DNA from 2 places in the Streptomyces sp. CNZ301 genome. Region 2 is predicted to be linked to the other one. Evidence: riboswitches for the same ligand, from Rfam matches in the RefSeq annotation. Region 2 holds a riboswitch; the other holds the start of a gene.
What was found. Region 2 has a riboswitch for glycine ahead of gcvP (aminomethyl-transferring glycine dehydrogenase). Riboswitches for the same ligand answer to the same signal wherever they lie in the genome.
Positions count from the first base shown of each region.

Region 1: another riboswitch for glycine. It lies ahead of gcvT (glycine cleavage system aminomethyltransferase GcvT); the one in region 2 lies ahead of gcvP (aminomethyl-transferring glycine dehydrogenase).

Region 1 covers NZ_SHLG01000001.1:2,604,553-2,616,417, forward strand. Annotated here, with positions in the region: gene EV375_RS11150 (ABC transporter substrate-binding protein) at 1-741, opposite strand, end outside; gene EV375_RS11155 (ABC transporter permease) at 831-1,832, opposite strand; gene EV375_RS11160 (enhanced serine sensitivity protein SseB C-terminal domain-containing protein) at 2,144-2,902, opposite strand; gene EV375_RS11165 (enhanced serine sensitivity protein SseB) at 3,112-3,882, opposite strand; gene EV375_RS11175 (SpoIIE family protein phosphatase) at 4,182-5,234, opposite strand; gene kaiC (circadian clock protein KaiC) at 5,248-6,753, opposite strand; gene EV375_RS11185 (circadian clock KaiB family protein) at 6,746-7,063, opposite strand; gene EV375_RS11190 (AAA family ATPase) at 7,483-8,127, opposite strand; glycine riboswitch at 8,434-8,543, shown strand; gene gcvT (glycine cleavage system aminomethyltransferase GcvT) at 8,688-9,842, shown strand; gene gcvH (glycine cleavage system protein GcvH) at 9,978-10,358, shown strand; gene EV375_RS11205 (serine hydroxymethyltransferase) at 10,488-11,762, shown strand.
Region 2 covers NZ_SHLG01000001.1:232,110-243,974, forward strand. Annotated here, with positions in the region: gene EV375_RS01075 (glutamate-cysteine ligase family protein) at 1-1,425, opposite strand, end outside; gene EV375_RS01080 (hypothetical protein) at 1,924-2,526, shown strand; gene EV375_RS01085 (DUF5999 family protein) at 2,803-3,009, shown strand; gene gcvP (aminomethyl-transferring glycine dehydrogenase) at 3,110-5,998, opposite strand; glycine riboswitch at 6,059-6,185, opposite strand; glycine riboswitch at 6,186-6,281, opposite strand; partial or broken gene EV375_RS29490 (PRC-barrel domain-containing protein) at 6,535-6,684, shown strand; gene EV375_RS01100 (DNA polymerase IV) at 6,828-8,384, opposite strand; gene EV375_RS01105 (MerR family transcriptional regulator) at 8,419-9,030, opposite strand; gene EV375_RS01110 (bifunctional nuclease family protein) at 9,215-9,688, opposite strand; gene ftsR (transcriptional regulator FtsR) at 9,756-10,526, opposite strand; gene EV375_RS29495 (FHA domain-containing protein) at 10,542-10,988, opposite strand; partial or broken gene EV375_RS29500 (zinc ribbon domain-containing protein) at 11,010-11,357, opposite strand; gene EV375_RS29505 (DUF881 domain-containing protein) at 11,509-11,865, opposite strand, start outside.

The DNA.
Region 1 (11,865 bases), 2.4 Mb from region 2:
CTCGAACTTGTAGGGGCCGTTGGAGAAGGGCTTCAGGCCGTACTTGGACTTGGTGTCCTTGTCCTGTCGCACCGGCGAGGACGACGGCATGGCCAGCATCTGCTCGAAGTCACCGTTGCGCTTGGGCAACTTGAAGACGATCTCCGTGTCGCTCGGTGTCTCGATGGCTTCCAGGCCGAGCTTGTCCTTGGACTTGTCCTTGTAAGGGCCCTTGTACTTGCCGTCCGGGTCGAGTGTGTCCTTGATGTAGACGGGACCGCCGGAGAGCACGTCCTGAGCCCACTGCCGCTCGATGCCGTACTTGATGTCCTTGGAGGTGACGGGCTTGCCGTCCTCCCAGGTAGCGTCGTCACGCAGTTCGTAGCGGTAGGTCTTGCCGTCTTCGGAGATCTTGGCGGTGGACTTCGCCAGGTCCGGGACCAGTTCCAGGCTGTCCTTGCCGGGAACCGGCTTGTAGGTGATGAGCTGGCGCGTGTAGTAGCGCATGAAGTCCCAGGCGAAGCCGTAGTAGCCCCGCGTCGGGTCCCAGGAGTCGGCGTCCTGGGTGCCGATGAACTTCAGCGTCCCGCCCTTCTTGTCGGACGCGTTGGCCATCTTGCCCCTGGCCGCGTTGAATCCGGGCGCCTTGCCGTCGCCCTCGCTGTCACTGCCGCCGCCACCGCACGCTGCGGTGGACAGGAGGGCCGCGACCGCGACGGCCGACGCGGCGATCCTGCGCCTCGATGAGCGTTGGGTTGTCACGATCTGCATCCTCCGGTGTAGGTCACGGCCCGCACGGCTGCGCCGGGCCGGGTTACAAGACCAGGGCGCGCCTGGTGATGTGGGGGGAGTCATCGGGAACCCTTGGGGTCGAGCGCGTCGCGCACGCCGTCGCCGAAGAGGTTGAAGGAGAGGACGGTGATGAAGATGGCGACGCCGGGGACCACCATGTACATCGGGTCCGCCTCGTAGTAGCGCGTCGCCGTCGAGAGCATCTGGCCCCAGGAAGCGGTCGGCGGCTTGACTCCGACGCCGAGGAAGCTGAGGGCGGCCTCGGTAAGGATGTTGGTGGGAATCATGAGCGTCGTGTAGACGGTGATCGGCGCGATCAGGTTGGGCAGCAGCTCCTTGAAGAGGATGTAGCGCCGCCCCGCGCCGAGGCTCCGCGCCGCCTCCACGTACTCCCGCTCGCGCAGCGAGAGCGTCTGGCCGCGCACGATGCGGCCGATGTAGGGCCATCCGAAGAAGCCGATCACCAGGATCATCACGGTGAGACGCACGCCCGTACCCGTCAGCCCGAACATCTGGTTCGGGACCACGGAGATCAGCGAGATGATGAACAGCAGTTGGGGGAAGGCCAGCAGCATGTCCATCACGCGGCTGATGGCGGCGTCGAGCCAGCCGCCGAAGTAGCCGGCGAGAGCACCGAGCACGGTGCCGACGACCACGGCCACCACGGCCGAGAGGAAGCCGACGAGCAGCGAGACGCGGGCGCCGTAGACGATGCGGCTGAACACGTCGCGCCCGTTGCCCGGTTCGACACCGAGCAGGTGCTCGCCGCTGATGCCTCCGAGCGCGCCCTTCGGAGTCTGGAAGAGGGGGTCGATCATCTCTTCGTGGTGCTGGTCCGGCGGATGTCCCAGCAGGCTCACGATGAACGGCGCGAACGCCGCGATCACGATGAGCACCAGCACGACGGCGCCGCCGGTGAGTGCCACCTTGTCCCGCTTGAGGCGGTTCCACGCGATCCGTCCGAGAGAGCGTCCTTCGATGGACTTGCCTTCTGCGCCGCCACCGAGTGCCGGATCGACGGGCGCGATCTCCGCGGACGTGTCGTGCAGTGGTGCCGTCATCGTGGGGAAACCCTCTCTCGGCCGGGGGTGACCAGCCACGCCCGCCGCTGTAGCGGCCAGTTCGCAATCAACTCGTTCGCGAGGCCGATGCCTCAACGCTCGGGAGTCTCTTCGGCCGTGCGATCACCCGCCAGTCCCCCTGGGGAAAGGATGCTCAACTGTGATGTGACGCGCCAGATTCCGTTATACGAACGGAACCTGGCGACTATCGGAATCCGGTCAATGCGCGTGGACAACCGCCCACCTGCGGTTCCATGTACCAGGTGCCCTTGGCGGAAGTCCGGTTGCGTACCGACCGGGCGGACGGGACGTCAGGTGCGGGGAAAGCCGTAACCGTGCCCCGGAGCGGCGTCGGCCGTCGGCACATCACGGTCGAAGAAGGGCCGCGAATTGCGGCGCAGCCACATCGCCACCGGGTCGTAGTCGTCCGACATCGCGACACTGGAGACCGGCAGCCCCTCCGGTACGGCCGCCACCGACTGACGCATCATCTGATGCGCCGACTCCACGGCCTGCCGGTCAGTTCCGTACAGGTCGAGACCGATCGCGAGATAGCCGGCGCCCAGCGCCGGCTGGACCCAGGCGCGGCGCAGGGAACGCACGGCGGGCGTGCGGTGTGCGTTCTGGCTGAGCAGTGCGTAGAACTGCGCGACGTCCAGGCTGGGTTCACTGATGCGCAGCGGGCCCGCGGGCAGCTGGTCCAGGCCGAGGGCGATGCGCCGCAGATCGAGCCACGGGACGCCGACACCGCCGCCGGGGGCGTGCGGGTTGAGCCAGATCCCCCAGCGCTCCGGGAAGAGCGCGGAGGCGATCTCGCGGCCGCTGAGGATTTCGTGCGAGCGGTCCCAGCCGGAGGCGGCCAGCTCCTGGGCGGAGGTCACGCACGGGGCGTAGCCGTACCCGCCGACCTCCATGTTTCCGTACTGGGCGTCGGGCGTGCCCGGACGCCCCTTCCACAGCAGCATCCACACTTCGCCGTCGGTGAGCGCATCGAGCAGCGCCTCATAGGTGTCGTACCTGCCCGGCGACACCTGCCCCAGCAGCTGCTCGACGCCTGCACCCGCGCTCACCTGGCTGCCCTTCCCTTGGAACCGCGCCCCCCGGCCTCTGCGCTACGGCCGGCGAGTGGGCGGACTTTCTCGATGATCTCTACCGGGCCCGCGATCGCGGCCCTCCCCGTTCTCCCCGTCATCAAACCAGCTTACGAGCAGGGACCGACATGGGGCGTCGTACTCAAGCGCTACGTCCTGGGACGGAGCAGGCCCGGCACACCGGGACCTCAGCCGCGTGTGTAGAAGGGCCGCACACAGTGCCGCATCCAGTCGACGACCGGGTCCTGGGCCGCGTCCATCAGCACGAGCTGTACGGGCCACTTGATCTGGACGCGGCCCAGGGCACGCGCGAGCGCGTCGTGCGCGGCCTGGCGGACGTCCGGATCGAGGTGGTCCAGCTCGATGCCGACGAAGAGCGACGGCGCATCTCCCTCGGAGCTGGCGAGTGCGCGGCGGGCCGTGCGCATCCACGGCAGGGCCGAGAACTCACCGGCCGCGGCGACGAGGAAGTCCTCTGGTTCCTCCTGCCAGTCCGGCTCGAAGAGCCGCACCCGCGCTCCCCGCGCCACGCCCCAAGAGGCCTGCTCATTGGGGGTGTTGGCGCACAGCTCGACGACGGCCTCGGGCGGCAGCGGCATGCCGACGGTGCCCTCCGGGTTCACGGCGATGCCCACCTGCGGCGGCAGCCCGCGCGCGAATTCGCGGGCGGGCGCGACGGTGAAGGACATGTGGCTGCCGACGACCTGGAGGAACTGCTGCTCGGAGCTGAAGACCGGGACGTAGACACCGCCGTTCAGCTCGACGGTCGGCAGGTCCAGCTCGGCACTGGCGGGGCCGCCGCCCTCGGGCAGCGGCACCCATACGCTGCTGCGTTTGAGCACCTCAAGCAGCCGGGCGCCGGCGCCCGGCACTTCGAGGGAGGCGGCGAGGGCCTCCTCCAGCTCGTTGCCGGGCCAGCCTCCGCCATGGCCCGGTCCGTACTGCTGAGGAATGGTCATGGCGGCCACCCTAGTTGTGTTCTCCCGGGACGTCGGCGACGGGTGAGGTGGTTGTGGGGCCTGAAAGAGGTGAGGCTCCTCTGGTTCCGGTCCGTTCCCCGGCCGGCTCCCGCGCCGCACGGCGGGTACGTCCGGAGAACCGGGCTTTCCCGAGGGAGCGCTGCGCGGGCTCCGGGAGGAAGCGGGCATCGACGGCGGCCGGTTGCACCTGGAGCGGTGGGGCGCCTGCGGCGGCCCTCGACCCGATCCGAGGGGGAAGGGTGGTGAGGTCGCCCGCCTCGTGCCCGGGCGGCGTGCTGCTATTCGCGGAGCGCGTCCGTCTGACGGTGGGCGGGCATGCGGAGGGCAAGGATGGCGATGTCGTCGTGGCCGTCGCCGAGGTGCTGGTCGGCGAGGGTCCGGCACAGCTCGTCCAGCGGCAGGCGGGCGCTGCGGCCGGCGATCGCGGCGAGGGAGGCGAGGCCCACGTCGATGGGCTGGCCGGGCCGTTCGACCAGGCCATCGGTGAAGAAGATGACCGTGGCCCCCTCGGGCAGGGGGCGGACGCTGTCGAAGCGGGGCCGGCTGGGATCGACGCCGAGTGGCAGGCCGGGCTCGGTGTGCAGGTACTCGGCCGCGCCGACGGGGGTGAGCAGCAGCGGCGGGAGATGGCCCGCGCTGCTCCACAGCAGCCGCCAGCCGCCACCGCTCGGCTCGATGCGGGCCACGCATGCGGTGGTCACAGGGTTCTCGTTGATCGCGTGCAGCGTCCGGTCGAGTGTGGCCAGCACCGAGCCGGGCGCAGCGGGCCGGTCGTAGAGCAAGGCGCGCAGCATGTTGCGGATCTGGGCCATCGCGGCGGCGGCTTGCAGGCTGTGCCCGGCGACGTCGCCGATCACGGCGCCGACGGCTCCGCCGGGCAGCGGCAACGCGTCGTACCAGTCGCCGCCCAGCTGCTCGGCGGCGGGCCGGTAGACGACGGCCGCCTGGAGGGGGGCCAGGTCCGGCAGGGTCGGCAGCAGCATCCGCTGGAAGGCGAGCCATCGGGAAGTCACGTCCCGCAGCGAGACGACACGCAGCGGAGCGCCGTTCGAGTTGGTCGCGCTGACGCGCATCTCGACGACTCTGACGCCGCCCCCGGGCTGCGTCAGTTCCACGTCCGTCGACTGGCCGGCCACGATCGGGAAGCCGAACGGGGCATCCAGCAGATCCTGGGCGGGGCGGCCGAAAAGCTCTGTCGCGGCTGGATTGCACAGCCGCACGATCCCCTGCTCGTCCACGGCGATGACCCCGTCGGCGGACGCGGAGATGACCAGGTCGATGAGGTCGCCTTCGGGTCCGCCGGTCCCGGCTCCTGGGTCGTCTCTCGTCATGGGGGTGCGCCGCTCAGATGTCATCGCCGATGACGCCCGGCCACGGTGGCACGTCCAAGCCGACGGCTTCCATTTCGTCGAGGGTGGCGACCGGGGCGCCGATGTGCATGCCGTCCGCGTCGATGGTGACCTGGCGCACGGCCTCGTCGTGGGCGGAGCCGCGGTTCTGCACGACGGCTACGGTGCGCTTGATCATCCCGGCCTTCTGGAAGTACCGCAGTGCGATGGTGACGTCGGTGAGGCTGGCCAGTTCGCGCGCGATCGACGGTGCCTGCGCAGGTGTGAAGCGGCTGCTGGGGGCGGAGGTGAACAGCGTGGTGATGCGGTGCTCGCGGACGACCGCGCCCAGTGCGATCACCAGGTCGAGGAGCGCCCTCGGCGTGGCGATGCGCTCCAGCGCGGACAGGGTGTCGATGACCAGGCGCTCGGGCTCGAAATCCAGCACGGCGCGCCTGATCCGGATGAAGTAGTCCTCCAAGGAGGCCACTTCCGGGTAGTCGCACACCACCTCCAGCAGACCGCCTTCTTGCATGGCCTCCAGGTCGATTCCCCAGCCGGCGGCGTTGCGCCTCATCTGCTCGCTGGTCTCGTCGAAGGTGAACCCCAGGCAGCGCTCTCCCGCTGCGACACCGGCCTCCAGGAACTTCAGACTGGTCAGTGTCTTGCCGGACCCGGAGGGCCCGGACAGCAGGACGACAGCGTCGCGGTAGAACCCGCCACCGCACATCCGGTCCAGCCCGGAGTTACCCGAGGGCACGCGGGTACTGGAGGCGGGCGTGGACGGCATACCGAGGAAAGCGAGGGGGATGACGACGAACCCTTCGCGCGGGTCGATGGTGAACAGCCATTCCCCCGTGCGGTGCGGGGCACCGCGGAGCTTGACGATCTCGACGGTCCGGCGCCGGCGTTCCTGGAGCAGCACGTTGCGCAGGACGATCACGTTGTCGACGACGAACTCCTCGACCCTGTACCGGGATACGCCGTCGTACTCGCTGTTCCGCTCGGCCGTGATGATCGAGGTGACCCCGAGCGAGCTCAGAGCGGAAGCGAGTCTGTAGCTCTCCCGGCGGACGATCCCGGCGTCGGCAAACCGGGCGAACACGGATCCCAGCGAATCCAGCACTACCCGGGAGGCGCCGATCCGGTGGACCGCGTGCTCGATGCGGGACGTCAGCGCGCCGAAGTCGTAGGCTCCGACGACGGCGGCTTCCTCGTCCTCGCTCTCGGCGGCGTCGACGAACACCCACTTCCCCTCGGCTTCCCACTGCTCGATCGGGAAGCCCAGCGAGAAGAAGTTGCGGCGGATCGCATCCGGCGTCTCCTCGAAAGTGACGAACACCCCCGGCTGGTCGTATTTTGCGACCCCGCGGGCGAGGAACTCCCCGGCGAAGACCGTCTTGCCACTGCCGGTCGTGCCGGTCAACAGGGTCGGCCTGCCGGCCGGCAACCCCCCGATCGCCACCTGGTCGAACCCGTTGATCCCGGTGGGAACGCGCTCGATCGTGTCGCCGTCAGTCACCGCCGGCCTCCTTCTCCATCCGGACCTCCTGCGGCTCGTCCGGCAGCCCCAGCGCGTACGCGACCCTCGGCGGATCGGACAGGTCTCCGATCACCCGCAACTGCGGATGCGGCAGCAGCCTGACCACAGTCGGCGTCGCCAGGACGCGCTGCTCCTCCGCCAGTCCGGGCCGCGCCACCACATCCACCACTTCCAACTCGAAGCCGTCAGGCAGCCGTGCCCCGGCCAAGGCGCGCAGATTCGACTCGGCAGCGCTGGACCGCTCCGACTGGCCGGACACATACAGGCGGAAGGCGTAGCTTCTCGTCACCCGTCCGCCCTTCCCGGCCGCCCGGAATGCCGAAGTACCCCTGCCCGGTCACCACGACCCGCGCCGCGGGTCCTGCCTCCCCGCTCTCCCGTGACATCCATCCAGGCACCTGCCTTTACCAGTCCGGGGAGCACCCGGGAGCTTCACCAGAAAGACACGACGCACGGCCCGTACCCGAGGCATACGTGCAGGCGCCTGCCGAGCCCGGTCAGCATCCGCCCTCCTCCCGCCATGACGCCGGCGGAGACGGGAACCGCCCGTCGGCGGCTGCCCTGTCCCGACAACATCGCACGGCACGCCACCGGGCGCGAGCAGGGAGCGGCCATGCCGGTAATGCGCGCCGGGTCGGCGCCTCCGGCCCCGCGCGGCCACTCCTCCGGCGCCTGCGCCGGACTCGTGCCTCCGGCGCGGGAGCGCGGCTATTCGAAGGCGATGCCCGCGAGAGCGCCCGCTGCCCGGCGGTCCAGGAGGACCACCGACTCGCAACCTCGCGGCAGCCGCCCCGCCTCCGCGTTCGCGATCAGCCGCCGGACCGCCCGGCGGTGGCGCAGGAAGGCGTAGCCGGAGACGGTGCGCCCGCGCTCGGCCTGGCCGCGCAGCGCCGTCGCGGGCGGTACGTCCAGCAGGACGAGGTGGAGGGCGCGGCCGCGCCGCAGGGCGTCCCGGCCGAGCCAGTTGCGCACCCACACCTGGCTGCCGCAGTCGTGCACGACGACGCTCGCACCGGAGGAGAGCGCCCGCCGCAGCCCCGCGTAGTGCGCGATGCGGGCGAGGGGCCGGTACGTCGCATAGGGCAGCCAGCGCGGCAGCGCGGCCGCCCAACGCTCGCGCACGTCCTGGGAGTCGACGCGGCGGACGGCGTCCTGGAGGCCGAGGACGCGCTGGATCAGCGTCGACTTGCCGCTGCCGGGAAGGCCGGAGACCACGACGCGGTCTCCCGCGGGATACCGCAGCGTGCACCGGGCGGCCGTACCGCGGAGGTCGACGGAGGCGGCCGGAGGGAGTGAGGCCGCAGGGACTGCGGCGGCAGCAGTCCTGACGGCCGCAGGATCGTCTTCCGGCACCGCCGCTGGGACGGGTGCCGCCGCCTGAGCCGGAACCGCCGCCGGGGCCGGAGCGTCGGCGGCGTCTCTGGACTGGCCGGGGAGCGAGTACCCCCAGCCGGTCACGGTCGCGTACGCACTGCGCAGGCTGCCCACCTGATCGCCCCTCCCCGGAGAAGACCGCCGTCCCGGCGGCTCGTCTCAGAGAGTGTCAAGGAACGGTAATGCGCAGCAAGGCGGCCTCCCCGCCCGGTGGGGCACGCACCGTCGACGGTGCTGCGCCGCCGTGCCATGATGAGCGGGCCAGCCAACTGCATACCGGCCGTTTGAATCCACGCGGGAGAGTTCCCGGCCGTGCACGGAGCGCGGTCCCGCCGGGGCGCCGAAGGAGCAAGTCCTCCCTTGAATCTCTCAGGCACCGATACCGCGCAGGACGAGGCAGATCTGAAAAGCGGGCCGCCCACGGGCGGCTCCACCCACGGTGCAAGCCGCCGCCCGTACACGAGGGCTCGTGGCGAACCTCTCAGGTTCCGATGACAGATGGGGAGGACATCCGCGTCACCGAGTCACGGGAGCCTGACATGAGCGACACCGACAGCGGGACCACCGGCAGCGGTCCCCGCACCACCGCCCTCGACGCGGTACACCGCGCGCTCGGCGCGACGATGACCGACTTCGCCGGCTGGGACATGCCCCTGCGCTACGGCAGCGAGCGGGACGAGCACGTCGCCGTGCGCTCACGTGCGGGCCTCTTCGACCTCTCGCACATGGGCGAGATCACCGTCACCGGGCAGCAGGCGGGCGAACTGCTGGACTACGCCCTGGTGGGCAACCTCTCCCGGCTCGCCGTCGGACGCGCCCGCTACACCATGCTGTGCGACGCCTCGGGCGGCATCCTCGACGACCTGATCGTCTACCGCACCGGCGAGGAGACGTACATGGTCGTCGCCAACGCCTCGAACGCGCAGACCGTGCTGGACGCGCTGCGTGAACGCAGCGCCGGCTTCGGCGCCGAGGTGCGCGACGACCGGGACACCTACGCGCTGATCGCCGTGCAGGGCCCGGAGGCCGCCGCCATTCTCAAGGGCCTCACGGACGCCGACCTGGAGGGGCTGAGGTACTACGCGGGGCTGCCCGGCACCGTCGCCGGCCGGGACGCGCTGATCGCCCGTACGGGATACACCGGCGAGGACGGCTTCGAACTGTTCGTCTCCCCCGCCGACGCAGTCGCCGTCTGGGAGGCGCTCACCGAGGCGGGCGCGCCCGCAGGTCTCGTGCCCTGCGGGCTGAGCTGCCGTGACACGCTGCGCCTCGAGGCGGGGATGCCGCTGTACGGGCACGAACTGACCACCCGGACAACGCCGTTCGACGCGGGCATGGGCAGGATCGTGAAGTTCGAGAAGACCACCAACGACGGTGCCTTCGTCGGGCGCGAGCCGCTGGAGGCCGCCGCGGCCCGGGCGGAGACGGCGCCGCCGCGCAAGCTCGTCGGTCTCATCGCGGAAGGCCGCCGCGTGCCGCGTGCCGGGTACGAGGTCGTCTCCGCCGCGGACGGTTCGGTGATCGGCGAGGTGACCTCGGGGGCACCGTCGCCCACTCTCGGCAGGCCCATCGCCATCGCGTACGTCGACCCGGCATACGCGGAGCCCGGCACCGAGGGTGTCGCGGTGGACATCCGCGGCAGCCACGAGCCGTACGAGGTCGTCGCTCTCCCCTTCTACAAGCGGCAACGCTGACAAGGACGTCGGCGGCAGGACCCGGACCCGCTTCGGTCGCCGGACCGCGCGTGCCCCGCGCCGTTCGACGTGTCCTGCGTCCCACTGACCAAGACTGATTCCCTCCGTCCCCCTCTCATCCAGGAGAATCGCACCATGAGCAACCCGCAGCAGCTGCGCTACAGCAAGGAGCACGAGTGGCTGTCGGACGCCGACGACGGCGTCTCGACCGTCGGCATCACGGCGCACGCCGCCGACGCGCTCGGCGATGTCGTCTTCGTCCAGCTTCCCGAGGCCGGGGACACGGTCACCGCGGGCGAGCCCTGCGGCGAACTGGAGTCGACCAAGTCGGTCAGCGACCTCTACGCGCCGGTCTCCGGTGAGATCACCGAGATCAACCAGGATGTCGTCGACGACCCGGCGCTGGTCAACTCCGCCCCGTTCGAGGGCGGCTGGCTGTTCAAGGTGCGTGTCACGGGCGAGCCGGCCGGCCTGCTGACGGCCGACGAGTACGCCTCGTTCGCCGCCGGAAGCTGACGCCGGGCCGGCGAGGGCCGGCCTTCACACCCGGAGCCGCGACGAGCGGCCCCCTACGACCGAGCAGCACCGACTGAACGCCGTATGTCCGCCAATGTGCCCGACCGGCCTGCCACCAGGGATGGTTCCATGTCGCTTCTGAACAGTTCTCTCCACGAGGTGGACCCGGACGTCGCCGCCGCCGTCGACGCCGAACTCCACCGTCAGCAGTCCACCCTCGAGATGATCGCGTCGGAGAACTTCGCGCCCGTCGCCTCGCTGGAGGCCCAGGGCTCCGTCCTCACCAACAAGTACGCGGAGGGCTATCCGGGGCGTCGCTACTACGGCGGCTGCGAACACGTCGACGTCATCGAGAACATCGCACGCGAGCGCATCAAGACCCTCTTCGGGGCCGAGGCCGCGAACGTACAGCCGCACTCGGGCGCTTCCGCGAACGCCGCGGCGATGTTCGCGCTGCTGAAGCCGGGCGACACGATCATGGGCCTGGACCTGGCGCACGGCGGTCACCTCACGCACGGCATGAAGATCAACTTCTCCGGCAAGCTGTACAACGTCGTCGCCTACCGCGTCGACGAGAAGACCAGCCAGGTCGACATGGAGGAGGTCGCGCGGCTCGCGCGCGAGCACCGTCCGCAGATGATCATCGCGGGCTGGTCCGCGTACCCGCGGCAGCTGGACTTCGCCGCCTTCCGCCGGATCGCGGACGAGGTCGGCGCGCTGCTCATGGTCGACATGGCGCACTTCGCGGGCCTGGTGGCGGCCGGGCTGCACCCCTCCCCGGTGCCGTACGCCGACGTGGTGACCACGACCACGCACAAGACGCTCGGCGGCCCGCGCGGCGGCGTGATCCTCTCCAAGAAGGAGCACGCCAAGAAGATCAACTCGGCGGTCTTCCCCGGCCAGCAGGGCGGCCCGCTCGAGCACGTCATCGCGGCCAAGGCCGTGTCCTTCAAGATCGCGGCCTCCGACGAGTTCAAGGAGCGCCAGCAGCGCACCCTGACCGGCGCACGGCTGCTCGCCGAGCGGCTGCTGAAGCAGGACGCGGTGGACGCGGGTGTCTCCGTGCTCTCCGGCGGCACGGACGTCCACCTCGTCCTCGTCGACCTGCGCAACAGCGACCTGGACGGCCAGCAGGCCGAGGACCGGCTGCACGAGGTCGGCATCACCGTCAACCGCAACGCCGTGCCGAACGATCCCCGTCCGCCCATGGTGACCTCCGGCCTGCGCATCGGGACGCCCGCGCTGGCGACCCGCGGCTTCCAGGAGGAGGATTTCCGGGAGGTCGCCGACATCATCGCCGAGGCGCTGCTCCCCGGCTTCGACGAGGACAAGGCCAAGTCCCTCAACGCGCGCGTCACAGCGCTCACCGAGAAGCACCCCCTCTACCCCGGCCTGGGCAAGTAACAGGCCCCGGTGCCGCGGCGCGGCTTCCGCGGCGCGGCACCGGACATCCGGCCCCAGCAAGGCCACATCAAGGCCACAGCGCGGCCCCGCACGGAAAGGAGGC
Region 2 (11,865 bases):
GGCGAGTGCCTTCTCCCGCTCGAGACCGGATTCAATGGCCCGGTGGTAGGCGTCCGCCTGCCACGACGCCCCGTTGACACGACGACGGCAGCGTTCCTCGATCACGCCCAGGCAGCGGTCCCGATCGGCGCTCTCGACGCCCCAGGCCTCCAGCCCGGCGGCGGCCAGCGGAAGCAGTTCCTCCTGCACCAGCCGCACCGCCGGCACGGTGGCCAGCCCGCCGGGACGCCCGTGCCGCGGCCAGGTCAGCTCGGCGTCGATACCGTGCCGGCACGCTGCCTCGAAGTTCGCGGACGCGGCCCCGAAGGGCAGCCGCGACCAGACGGGGCGCGGCTCGTCGGCGAGGCTCCGCACCAGCCCGTAGTAGAGGGCAGCGTTGGCGAGCACGTCCGCCACCGTGGGGCCGGCGGGCAGCACCCGGTTCTCCACACGCAGATGCGGCACGTCCTCGGTGACCGCGTAAACCGGCCTGTTCCAGCGGTAGACGGTGCCGTTGTGCAGCACCAGCTCGGGCAGGCCCGGAGTGCCGCCGGCCTTGAGTACCCCGTGCGGATCCTCGTCGTCGCAAATCGGCAGCAGCGACGGGAAGTAGCGCAGGTTCTCCTCGAAGAGGTCGAGCGCGGAACCGATCCACCGCTCCCCGAACCAGGTGCGCGGCCGTACGCCCTGCGACTTCAGCTCGTCCGGACGTGTGTCGGTCGCCTGCAGGAAGACCGGGATGCGCGACTCGCGCCACAGCTCCCTGCCGAAGACGAAGGGCGAGTTGGCCCCCATCGCGATCTGCACGGCGGAGACGGCCTGCGAGGCGTTCCACACGTCGGCGAAACGCTGGGGCGTCACCTGCAGATGGAGCTGCACCGAGGTGCAGGCCGCCTCGGGGGCGATCGACGCGGAGGTCCGGGCCAGCCGTTCGACGCCTTCGATGTCGAGGACGACCTCCTCGCCCCGTGCGGCCATGATCTGGTTGTTGAGCAGGGTGTAGCGGTCCACGGCGGTGAGGTTCGAGGAGACCAGGTCCTGGTCCGTGAGCGTGGGCAGGATGCCGATCATCACGATCCCGGCGCCTGCTTCCTTGGCCTGCCGGTCCGCGTATGCCAGACCGGTGCGAAGCTCCTCCGCGAGCTGGTCGAAGACCCGCCCGGACAGGCGGTGGGGCACGATGTTGACCTCGAGGTTGAACTGCCCGAGCTCCGTCTGGAAGTCCTGGCTTCCGATGCGCTGGAGCACCTCGGCGTTCATCATGCGGGGCATGCCGTCGGCGTCCGCGAGATTGAGCTCGATCTCCAGGCCCATGAGGTTCCGGGGACGCTCGAACCGCTTCTCGTCCAGGAGGACCCCGAACGCCTCGAGGCATTCCTTCAGCTTCTGCCTGTACCGATGCCGAGCGGACAGGTCGAACCCGTCGGAGACGACCTTCTCACCCATCGGGGTGTCCCTCCTCGATACGGCCGCGTGGTGTCAGCCATGATGCCCGTCGAGCCGGTCGATCACGCCTTGACGATCTCCACGTACCCGCCTGCCGGTGACCTCTCACCTGCGGAGAACGGCATGTTCCGGAGGCATGCGGCAGTGGTCCCAGACCACGCGCACAGTCCTTGTGGGAAACACAGACGGGATCCGGCCGACCACGGCGGCCGGAACGCCGCAGGCGGCGGGGCCGGAGGCTGCGGCCCACACGGTGAAGTGCCGCGCAAGGCCGTCCGGATACCGCCTTGCAACAGAAATAGCGGTGGGTTAGGCGAAATGGTGATGTAACACCTTTCGTATAAACTCCGGTACGGATCGAGACGCGGTATCACCGGGCCGTCCGGTGCCCGCAGTCGACGGTCCCGCCGCCTCTTCGCGGCCCCTCCCCACGCCGACAGTGCCGTCCGCGCCATGCCGAGCACCACGTGTCTCTCCAGTGAGAGGTGGCGATCCACCATGCCGCTGCACTTCCCCTCCGCCCCGGCCGCCGCAGCCCGCAGTGTTCTAGCGGCCCTGCGGGCCCCCGCCGCCGCACCCCGGGGACGCACACCTGCCGCCCATTCCGCAGGTCCTTCGCTGGAGATCGAACTCCCACTGCCCGTACACGAGTTGCCCGACTTCGGCCCACGGAACGCCGCCCCGTTCACGCGCCTGACCGGCTGGCGCTTCCTGCTGCGGGAGAAGGACGCCCCTGCCGGGTCCCAGGCGGCCGGAGCGGCCGAGACACTCCTCACCTCCGACGGCTGGGCCTTCGCCTACTTCTGCGGAGGCCCGTACGTCGCCTCGTCCCAACGGGCCCTGCGCCAGGCCGAGTCGCTGCCGGGACTCCACCAGCCCAGGCTGCTGTCCGTTCCGCGGCGCTACATGCTCACCCTCTGGCTGCACGCGAACGCCGCAGCGGACATCGACAAGGGAGCCCCGGAACCCTCGGACCTGCTCATCCCTCTCGCACCCGCTCCCCCCGGAATCGCGGCCCACGTCCCGCACCGTGCCGATGCCCTTCTGCCGCTGCTCACAGGCCGTTCCACGCCGTCGAATTCCCTGCTGAGGAGCGGCTGATGACCGTGGTGGGATACCGTACGCGGTGCCTGTTGCGGTGATCCAGGGGCGGCGTCACGGTTGCGTTAATACGGCAAACCGGCCCTGAGTGCGGCTCAGTTGACGGCAACCACCCGCACGAGTGATGCGTCTGTCCTGGTCGAAGAGCGGTGACACGAAATCCCTGCGGAATCTCCTCCGCAGGGGAACACTGGGACCACACCGGAACGGGAAACGGTCACGGACATCGTGACCGGCCGCACGGACATCACGACACAACGGAAGACGACAGCGACAATGTGCCAGCACCAGCCACCTTGCCCGACAGCCGAGTCCGCCGACCGGGAGGCCGCACACCCATTGGCCCACTTCCCGGAGCAGGGCTGGAGTCTGCTGTGCAACGGTGTCCTCCTCTTCGAGGACACCGGGGAGCTTCTGCCGGACGGCAAGATCATCGATCCGCACCGTCCGCTCGACAGCCGCAACATCGCCACCGCTGCCTGATCCCGCAGCGGCAACCGACCAGGGCCGGCCCGGTATCGCACCGAACCGGCCCTGACACACGCGGCGCCGTCCGTTCCGCGCCGCTGACGTTCTTGCGGCCTCAGCCGTCGTACTCCTCCACCGGCGGGCAGGCGCACACCAGATTCCGGTCGCCGAAGGCGCCGTCGATACGCCGCACCGGCGGCCAGTACTTGTCTGAGGCACTCACCCCGGCAGGGTAGACCGCTGTCTCCCGTCCGTACGGGTGCTCCCATTCCCGGCTCAACTGCCCCGCGGTGTGCGGCGCGTTGCGCAGCGGGTTGTCCTCGGCGGGCCACTCTCCGGATCCGACCTTGTCGATCTCACCGCGGATCTCGATCATCGCCTCGCAGAACCGGTCCAGCTCCGCCAGATCCTCGCTCTCCGTGGGTTCCGTCATCAGCGTGCCCGGCACCGGGAACGACATCGTCGGCGCGTGGAAGCCGTAGTCGATCAGCCGCTTGGCCACGTCGTCGATGCTCACGCCGGTCTGCTTCGTCAGCGGCCGCACGTCGATGATGCACTCGTGCGCCACAAGGCCGTGCGGCCCGGTGTAGAGCACCGGGTAGTGCGGCTCCAGGCGCTTGGCGATGTAGTTGGCGCCGAGCACGGCAGCCTGCGTGGCCCGGCGCAGCCCTTCGGCTCCCATCAGCCTCACGTACGCCCAGGAAATGGGGAGGATCCCGGCCGAGCCCCAGGGGGAGCCGGAGACCGGACCGATGCCGCTCGCCGGCCCCGCGGCGGGCTGGAGGGGATGGTTGGGCAGGTGCGGGGCCAGGTGCTCGCGCACACCGATCGGTCCGACACCGGGCCCGCCGCCACCGTGCGGGATGCAGAAGGTCTTGTGCAGGTTCAGATGGGACACGTCGGCCCCGAACCTGCCGGGCCGTGCGAGCCCCATCAGCGCGTTGAGGTTGGCGCCGTCCACGTAGACCTGGCCGCCGGCGTCGTGCACGGCAGCACAGATGTCGGTGATGTGCTCCTCGAAGACACCGTGCGTGGAGGGGTAGGTGACCATCAGCACGGACAGCTCGTCGCCGTACTGCTCGATCTTCGCGCGCAGGTCGGCGGTGTCCACGTCGCCGTCCTCGCTGGTCTTCACCACCACGACGCGCATGCCGGCCATGACAGCGCTCGCCGCGTTCGTGCCGTGCGCCGAGGAGGGGATCAGGCAGACAGTGCGCTGGTCGTCACCGCGTGAGCGGTGGTACGCCCGTACGGCCAGCAGTCCGGCGAGCTCGCCCTGGGAGCCGGCGTTGGGCTGCAGGGAGATCCTGTCGTAACCGGTGATCTCCGCGAGCTGGTCCTCCAGCTGACGGATCAGCGCGAGGTAGCCCTCCGCCTGGTCGGCCGGAGCGAAGGGATGCAGCCCGGCGAACTCGGGCCAGGTGACGGCCTCCATCTCGGTGGTGGCGTTGAGTTTCATGGTGCACGAGCCGAGCGGGATCATCCCGCGGTCCAGCGCGTAGTCGCGGTCGGCGAGCCTGCGCAGGTATCGCAGCATCGCCGTCTCCGAGCGGTACTCGTGGAAGACGGGGTGGGTCAGGTAGTCGTCGGTGCGCAGCAGCGCCCCGGGGAGCGCGTCCTCCTGAACGCGGCCGTCCAGTTCCTCCACGTCCGCCTCGACGCCGAACGCGGACCAGACGGCCCTCAGCTGGACCCGGTCCGTGGTCTCGTCGCACGCCATGCCGACGTGGTCCGCGTCCGTCTCGCGCAGGTTCACGCCCGCCTCCCGCGCACGGGCGACGATCTCCGCCGCGCGTCCGGGAACACGCGCCGTGACCGTGTCGAAGTAGCTGCCGTGCACGATCTCGACTCCGCCCCCACGCAGCCCCTCGGCGAGCAGCGTGGCGTACCGGTGCGTGCGGCGGGCGATGCCGGCCAGACCCTCCGGCCCGTGGTGCACCGCATACATCCCGGACATCACGGCGAGCAGCACCTGGGCGGTGCAGATGTTGCTGGTGGCCTTCTCCCTGCGGATGTGCTGCTCACGGGTCTGGAGGGCGAGGCGAAAGGCCTGGTGTCCGTCCGCGTCTTTGGAGACGCCGACGAGGCGGCCGGGCAGACTGCGCGCGTACTTGTCGCGCACCGACATGTAGCCGGCGTGCGGTCCTCCGAAGCCCATGGGAACGCCGAAGCGCTGGCTGGAGCCGACTGCGATGTCGGCGCCGAGCGACCCCGGCGAGCTCAGCAGCGTGAGAGCGAGCAGGTCGGCGGCGACGGTCACCACCGCACCGACTTCGTGCGCCTGGTCGATGACGGCACGGTGGTCACGAACCGCGCCGGAGGCTCCCGGGTATTGCAGCAGCAGCCCGAAGACGCCCTTCTCCGACACTTCCGCCGGGATTCCGTCGCTCAGATCCGCGACGACGACCTCGACTCCGGTCGGTTCGGCGCGGGTGCGGATCACGGCGATGGTCTGCGGCAGGCAGTCGGCGTCCACGAGGAAGACGCCCTGCTTGACCTTGCCGACCCGACGGGAGAGCGCCATGGCCTCCGCCGCCGCCGTGGGCTCGTCGAGGAGGGACGCTCCGGAGGTCGGCAGACCGGTCAGGTCGGCCACCATGGTCTGGAAGTTGAGCAGGGCTTCGAGGCGGCCCTGCGAGATCTCCGGCTGATACGGCGTGTACGCGGTGTACCAGGCGGGGTTCTCCATGACGTTGCGCAAGACGACCGACGGCGTGAATGTCCCGTAGTAGCCGAGGCCGATCATGGAGGGGAGCACCTGGTTGCGCGCGGCGAACTCCCGCAGCTCCGCGATCACTTCGGCCTCGGTGCGGCCCGCCGGCAGGTCCAGGGCCTCTTCGCTCTTGATCACGTCGGGGACGGCGGCGGCGGTCAGCTCGTCGAGGGAGCCGTAGCCGACCTGGGCGAGCATCTTGGCCTGGGCACCGGCGTCGGGGCCGATGTGGCGTCGTTCGAAAGGAGTTCCGCGTTCCAGATCGGCGAGCGGGATGCGGTTGGCGGTCATCTGCGGGGGCCTCCTGGTCACTGTGACCTACGGGGACACCACGGCGCTGGTGCCCGGACGGCCTCCCCCTCTGTCATCTCAACCTGAGAGTTTCACCGGCCCGCTCCGGCTGAGCGGGGACCCGGCTTTCACCGTCGGTGAGGAGGAGCCCAGGCACTGCTCGGCCCGCCCTGCTTTCCAGAGTGACCTCGCCCGCGCGGTACGTGAGCCTGAGAGATTCCGGGGAGGAGTTGCTCCTTCGGCGCCCCCGGCTGACGCCGGGGGACTCTCCCGCTCGGGGTCCACAGCCGCTTACGAGACTACCAGCGGTTCCTCCTCCAGGACCCGGAGGTGCACTCGGGTGGCCAACCACTGAAATGTGCCTTTGGGTGGTAATACGGCTTGTACGACCGGCTCCCGGCGTCCTCGGCGCCCCCGCAGCACGCCGTTGCACGGCAGTACGGCAGGGCCGAGGAGGGGTTCGCCAGACCACCCGACCCAGGACCGGCCTCGTCCCGTGACGCACCCGGTGCCCCTGACGACGACTTGGAGGGACCGTGCAGAACGACATCGATCCACGGAGCCTTATCGGGCGCAGAGCGCTCGACAGCAGCGGCTGCAAGATCGGAACGGTCGGGGAGGTCTACCTCGACGACGCGACGGGCGAGCCGGAGTGGGCCGCCGTGCGCACGGGCTTCTTCCGGCGCGAGGCTCTTGTGCCGCTGGAACCGAGTGAGCTGGTCGGCGGCGTCCTCCACGTCCCGTTCGAGAAGGCCCTGGTGCGCAGCACGCCCGTGCTCGGCGTGGGCAGGCACCTCTCGCCCCGCCAGGAGCTCCAGCTCTACCTCCACTACGGACTGGACGTGCCGCCCTCGGCCGAGTCCGCAGGACCCGCGCCGTCCTCACCGGCGTCGTCGGGCCCGCCGACGATGCCGTCCTCGCCGCCGCCCGACAGGGACTTCGGGTGGATAGCGGGGACCGAAAGCTGAGTCGGTTCCCCCGTACGGCCCAATCCCCCCGCCTGTATCCGCCGCGCCATCGCCGCGAGCGGCGGCGGTTCGGCCGGCTCCAGAGCCGGATCGTCGACGAGGTACGTGCACACCCGGCCGGGCGCGGAGCCCGGTTCCTCGAACCTCACGGTGACCCGGCCCAGACCGCTGCCCTGAACCCAGCCGTGACCGCGTTCCGCGTGCCTCACATCCCGGCCAGGAATCCAGCGCCGGCGGGAAGGCTCCTCCGGCGCCTCGGGCGCGGCCACCTCCCCGTGTCCCTCCCCCGTGCGGCCGCCCGTCGCCTCCTCCGCCACCGCTGCGGCGTCCGCATCGGACTGTGCCTGCGCGAACAGATCCTCCTGCGTGAAGTCGGCCAGTCCGCTGACGCCGACGCCGAGCAGACGCACGCCGGAGGTCGTGTCGACCGTGTCGAGCAGCCTGGCCGCGGCCTCGCGCACCACACCCGTGTCGTCCGTGGGGCCACGCAGCGTCTCCGAGCGCGTCAGGGTCGAGAAGTCGTAGCTGCGGACCTTGATCACTACTGTGCGACCGGACCTTCCGGCCGCTCGCAGCCGCTCGGCGCAGCGTTCGGCGAGACGTGCGAGGTGGGCCTGTACGAGCGCCCTGTCGGTGAGGTCGACGTCGAACGTGTCCTCCACGGACACGGATTTCGCGTCACGTTCCGCGATCACCGGCCGGTCGTCCCAGCCGTTCGCCATCGCATAGAGCGAAGTGCCGTGGGCCCTGCCCAGAAGTCTCAGCAGCTCCGCCTCGCCGGCCTCCGTGGTGTCGCCGACAGTGGTGATCCCCGCCCGCCGCAGGACCCCCGCGGTGGCCGGCCCCACGCCCGGGAGGGTGCGCACGGGCATCGGAGCCAGCAGTTCACGTTCGGTCCCCGGCTCGATGGCGACGAGCCCATCGGGCTTGGCCAGCTCCGACCCGATCTTGGCGAGCATCTTCGAGCCCGCCAGCCCGACCGAGCCGCTGAGGCCTGTCGTCTCGGTGATCTTCTGCCGCAGCCGCCGGCCGACTGCCCGCACGTCCGAGGATTCCGGGCTCTCGCCGAGCGCGTCCCCGGCCTCCAGATCCACGAATGCCTCATCGAGGCTGAGGGGCTCCACCAGCGGCGACAGCCCGCCGAGGATCTCCATGACGGCCTCGCTGACATCCCTGTAGAGGCTGAAGCGGGGCGCGAGATAGGCGGCGTTCGGGCACAGACGACGGGCCTGGCCCATGGGCATGGCCGAATGGACACCGAAGATCCGCGCTTCGTACGAGGCCGTGGCGACGACGCCGCGCGGCCCGAGCCCCCCGACGATGACGGGTTTCCCGCGGAGGCTGGGCTTGGAGGCCTGCTCGACGGCAGCGTAGAAGGCGTCCATGTCCAGATGAAGGATCGTCGGCGCGCTTCTCACATTGGTCGATGGTGCCGCATGGCACCGACATTCCTCAGCCCGCGCGGTTGCGCCGCCGTGCCAGTTCGTCCCCCGGGTGGTCGCCGACGATGGTCTCGCCCGTATCGACATGCTCGCCGTGCAGCTGCGCCAGGGCTCCTTCGACGTCCTTCCACACCACGCCGACGGCGATTCCGAACACGCCCTGTCCGCCCTGCAGCAGGTCGACCACTTCGTCGGGCGAGGAGCATTCGTAGACGGTGGCGCCGTCGCTCATGAGCGTCATCTGGGCCAGGTCGGCACGCCCGCGAGTACGGAGGTGCTGAACGGCGGTGCGGATGTTCTGCAGCGAGACGCCGGTGTCAAGCAGCCGCTTGACGATCTTGAGGACCACGATGTCGCGGAAGCTGTAGAGCCGCTGGCTGCCTGAGCCGTAGGCGGCACGGATGCTCGGCTCCACCAGGCCCGTGCGCGCCCAGTAGTCGAGCTGGCGGTATGTGATCCCCGCGGCCGAGCACGCGGTGGGCCCGCGGTATCCGATGAGTTCCGGCGATTCGTCCGTGGAGCTCTCCCCCTGCAGCGGACCTGTCGAGCCTCCGCGAGGAGGGGGGTCGCCCGCCGTCATACCGCCGCCGGTATCTCTCACGCCGACCTCCGTCCTCCACATCCCGGGGAACGACCCGGAACCTGCCTCACCGAAGGTAGGCAGTCACCCTTGGTGCGTCAACGATCGCCGCACTCGGCACGCCGGGTGAAAATCCCCCAGGGAGTGGTTTCCCGTAACCCCGGGCAGGGAACGCGTCACGGTTCGCGGTCGCGGAGCCCGTCAAGACATACCGGTGCCGACAGGATCACTGACTGCTGGTGCCGAAGTCCTCGGGCGAGATCTGGTCGAGGAACTCGCGGAACTTCTCCACCTCGTCCTCTTGCTCGTCAGGGATGGCGATGCCCGCGTCGTCCAGCACACCTTCACTGCCGTAGATCGGCGTTCCGGTGCGCAGCGCCAGCGCTATGGCGTCGGACGGCCGCGCGCTGACCTCGACCCCGCTGGCGAAGACCAGCTCGGCGTAGAACACGCCTTCCCGCAGGTCCGTGATGCGGACAGCGGTGAGCTCCTGGCCCACAGCCTCCAGGACATCCTTGAAAAGATCATGGGTGAGCGGGCGCGCAGGCGTCATGCCCTGCTGCGCGAAGGCGATCGCGGTCGCCTCCCCCGGGCCGATCCAAATGGGGAGGTACCGGTCGCCACCCACTTCACGCAGCAGCACGATCGGTTGGTTGGAGGGCATTTCGACCCGGACACCGACAACGTCGAGCTCGTTCACACAGCAACCCTAGGCGGTGCCCCGCCTGTTTGGGTAGTCGGGACCCGCCTTCAGCTGTGCTGTGAACCTACTCACCCGGGCAGCTGCCGCAGCCGGGGCCCTCAGCAGGGCTTACCTCCATCGCCGTCTGCACAAAGACCTCGTAAAGCCGCACGGACAGGGCCGCCAGCCTGGCGGGCGACGGTCCGGGGCCTCCGCCGCCACGGGGGCCATGCCGGAGTTCCGGCGGCGCAACAGCGCTCGCGAGCATCTCTGCCTGCTGTTCGGCGGCGGCCTTCACGGCGCGCAACTGCCGCGGCGGGATCCCGTGGCCGCCGAGGTCCGAGACGATGCGGGCGACGGAAACGGCGCCGGCGTCGTAGGAGCCGTCCGGGTGCGGGGAGAGAAGGCCCTGCGCCTCCCACTCCGCGAGGTCGGCCTCCTTGGCGCCGGTGATGGCCAGCAGTCGCCGGCGGCTGACTCCGGCCCCGGGAGCGGCCACCGCGCCAGCCCCTGCATGAGGGCTGCTCCGCTGGGATGGCTGCACAGACGGCAATGAGCCCTCACCCGTTGCGACGGGTCTCAGACGCTCCTTGATCACTTTCAGAGGCAGATAGTGATCGCGCTGCATCCGCAGGACGTCCCGCAACCGTTCCACGTCCGCGCTGCCGAACCGGCGGTGACCTGACGGCGAGCGGCCCGGCTTCACCAGGCCCTCCGTCTCCAGGAAGCGGATCTTCGAGACCGTGACCCCGGGGAACTCGCCCCGGAGCGCATGCAGCACGCCTCCGATGCCCAGCGGACCGTCCGCCCTCGCCGCGGCACCGTCGCCGCTGCCGCCGGGCGGTGTGTGTTCCATGGCCTCCCCGGCGGGTCAGACCGTGCGCTTGCTCGCGAAGAAGACCAGGCGGAACTTGCCGATCTGCACCTCGTCACCGTTCGCCAGCGGCACGCCGGCTTCGATGCGTTCCCGGTTCACGTACGTGCCGTTGAGACTTCCGACATCGGAGACGGTGAAGACACCGTCCGGGCCGCGCCGGAACTCCACGTGCCTCCGCGAGACGGTCACGTCATCCAAAAAGATGTCGCTCTCAGGGTGGCGGCCCGCGGTGGTCAGCTCGCCGTCGAGCAGGAAGCGGCTGCCGGAGTTGGGGCCTCGGCGGACCACCATGAGGGCGGAACCCAGCGGAAGCGCGTCGACCGCAGCCTGCGCCTCGGGAGACAGCGGCGGGGTCTGCTGCTGACCGGTGACCTCCGCCTCGTACGCCTCCAAGCCGGAGATCGAGATCGTCGAGGTCGTCTCCGAGGAACCCTCGGCCACGGGAGCACCGCCCCGGAGCGGTGCCCCGCAGTTGGAACAGAACCGGCTCGCCTCGGCGACCTGGGTCCCGCACCTGCTACACACCGGCACGGCAGATCCTCCACCTGTACTCGAGGTTGATGGTGCACCGGAACCTATGCGGCCCGACGCTGCGGGGTCAACCGAATCCCCGCCCTGACCACCCGCATGGCCACCGCCGGGAGGAGCGACCTCGTCGCGGAACAAGGGACGTTCGGCGGCCTCACCGTCAGGAACCGCCCCGGGATCGTGGTGCCGGGTGGTCCGACGCCGCGCGGCACCGGCTTCGTGCTCCTGGCGGCCCTTGCCGAACAGCCTTGCAAAAAAACTCACGGGCGATTCCCCTCGCACGAAACAGACCCGCCCGTGGGGCAGGACAGACCCTCGATGCTCTCACTCCGCCGATACGACGCCCAGACAACGTCCCTGGCCTTCGGACAGTTTCCCTCACGCGATGGTCACCGGGTCCGCCGACCCCCCGCAAGACTCCGCCGCGACCTCACTACCCGGATGACCGAGCGTAATCAGGCCGCTTCGCAGAGCGCAAGGCGTTCACGACGATCTTCTCGGAGGGCTTGACGGAGGCGTCCGCCTGCTCTTTGCGCAGCGTCTGTACGACGCCGCCGGGGATGTTCAGCGCGGGTTCCAGGTCCTTGGGCTTGCCGATCACCTGAAAGCGGTACGGCGGGCTGATCTTGTGACCGTCCACGCTCACGCCTCCCGAACTGTCCGAGAAGTACGTATTCGCAACCACCCGTACGTTGTTGACCTCGATCGCCTCGGCCCCCGCGGCACGGAGCTCCTGCACGGCGTCCAGCAGCATGTCCGCCTCGACGGACCCTCCGGGGTCGGTCACGGT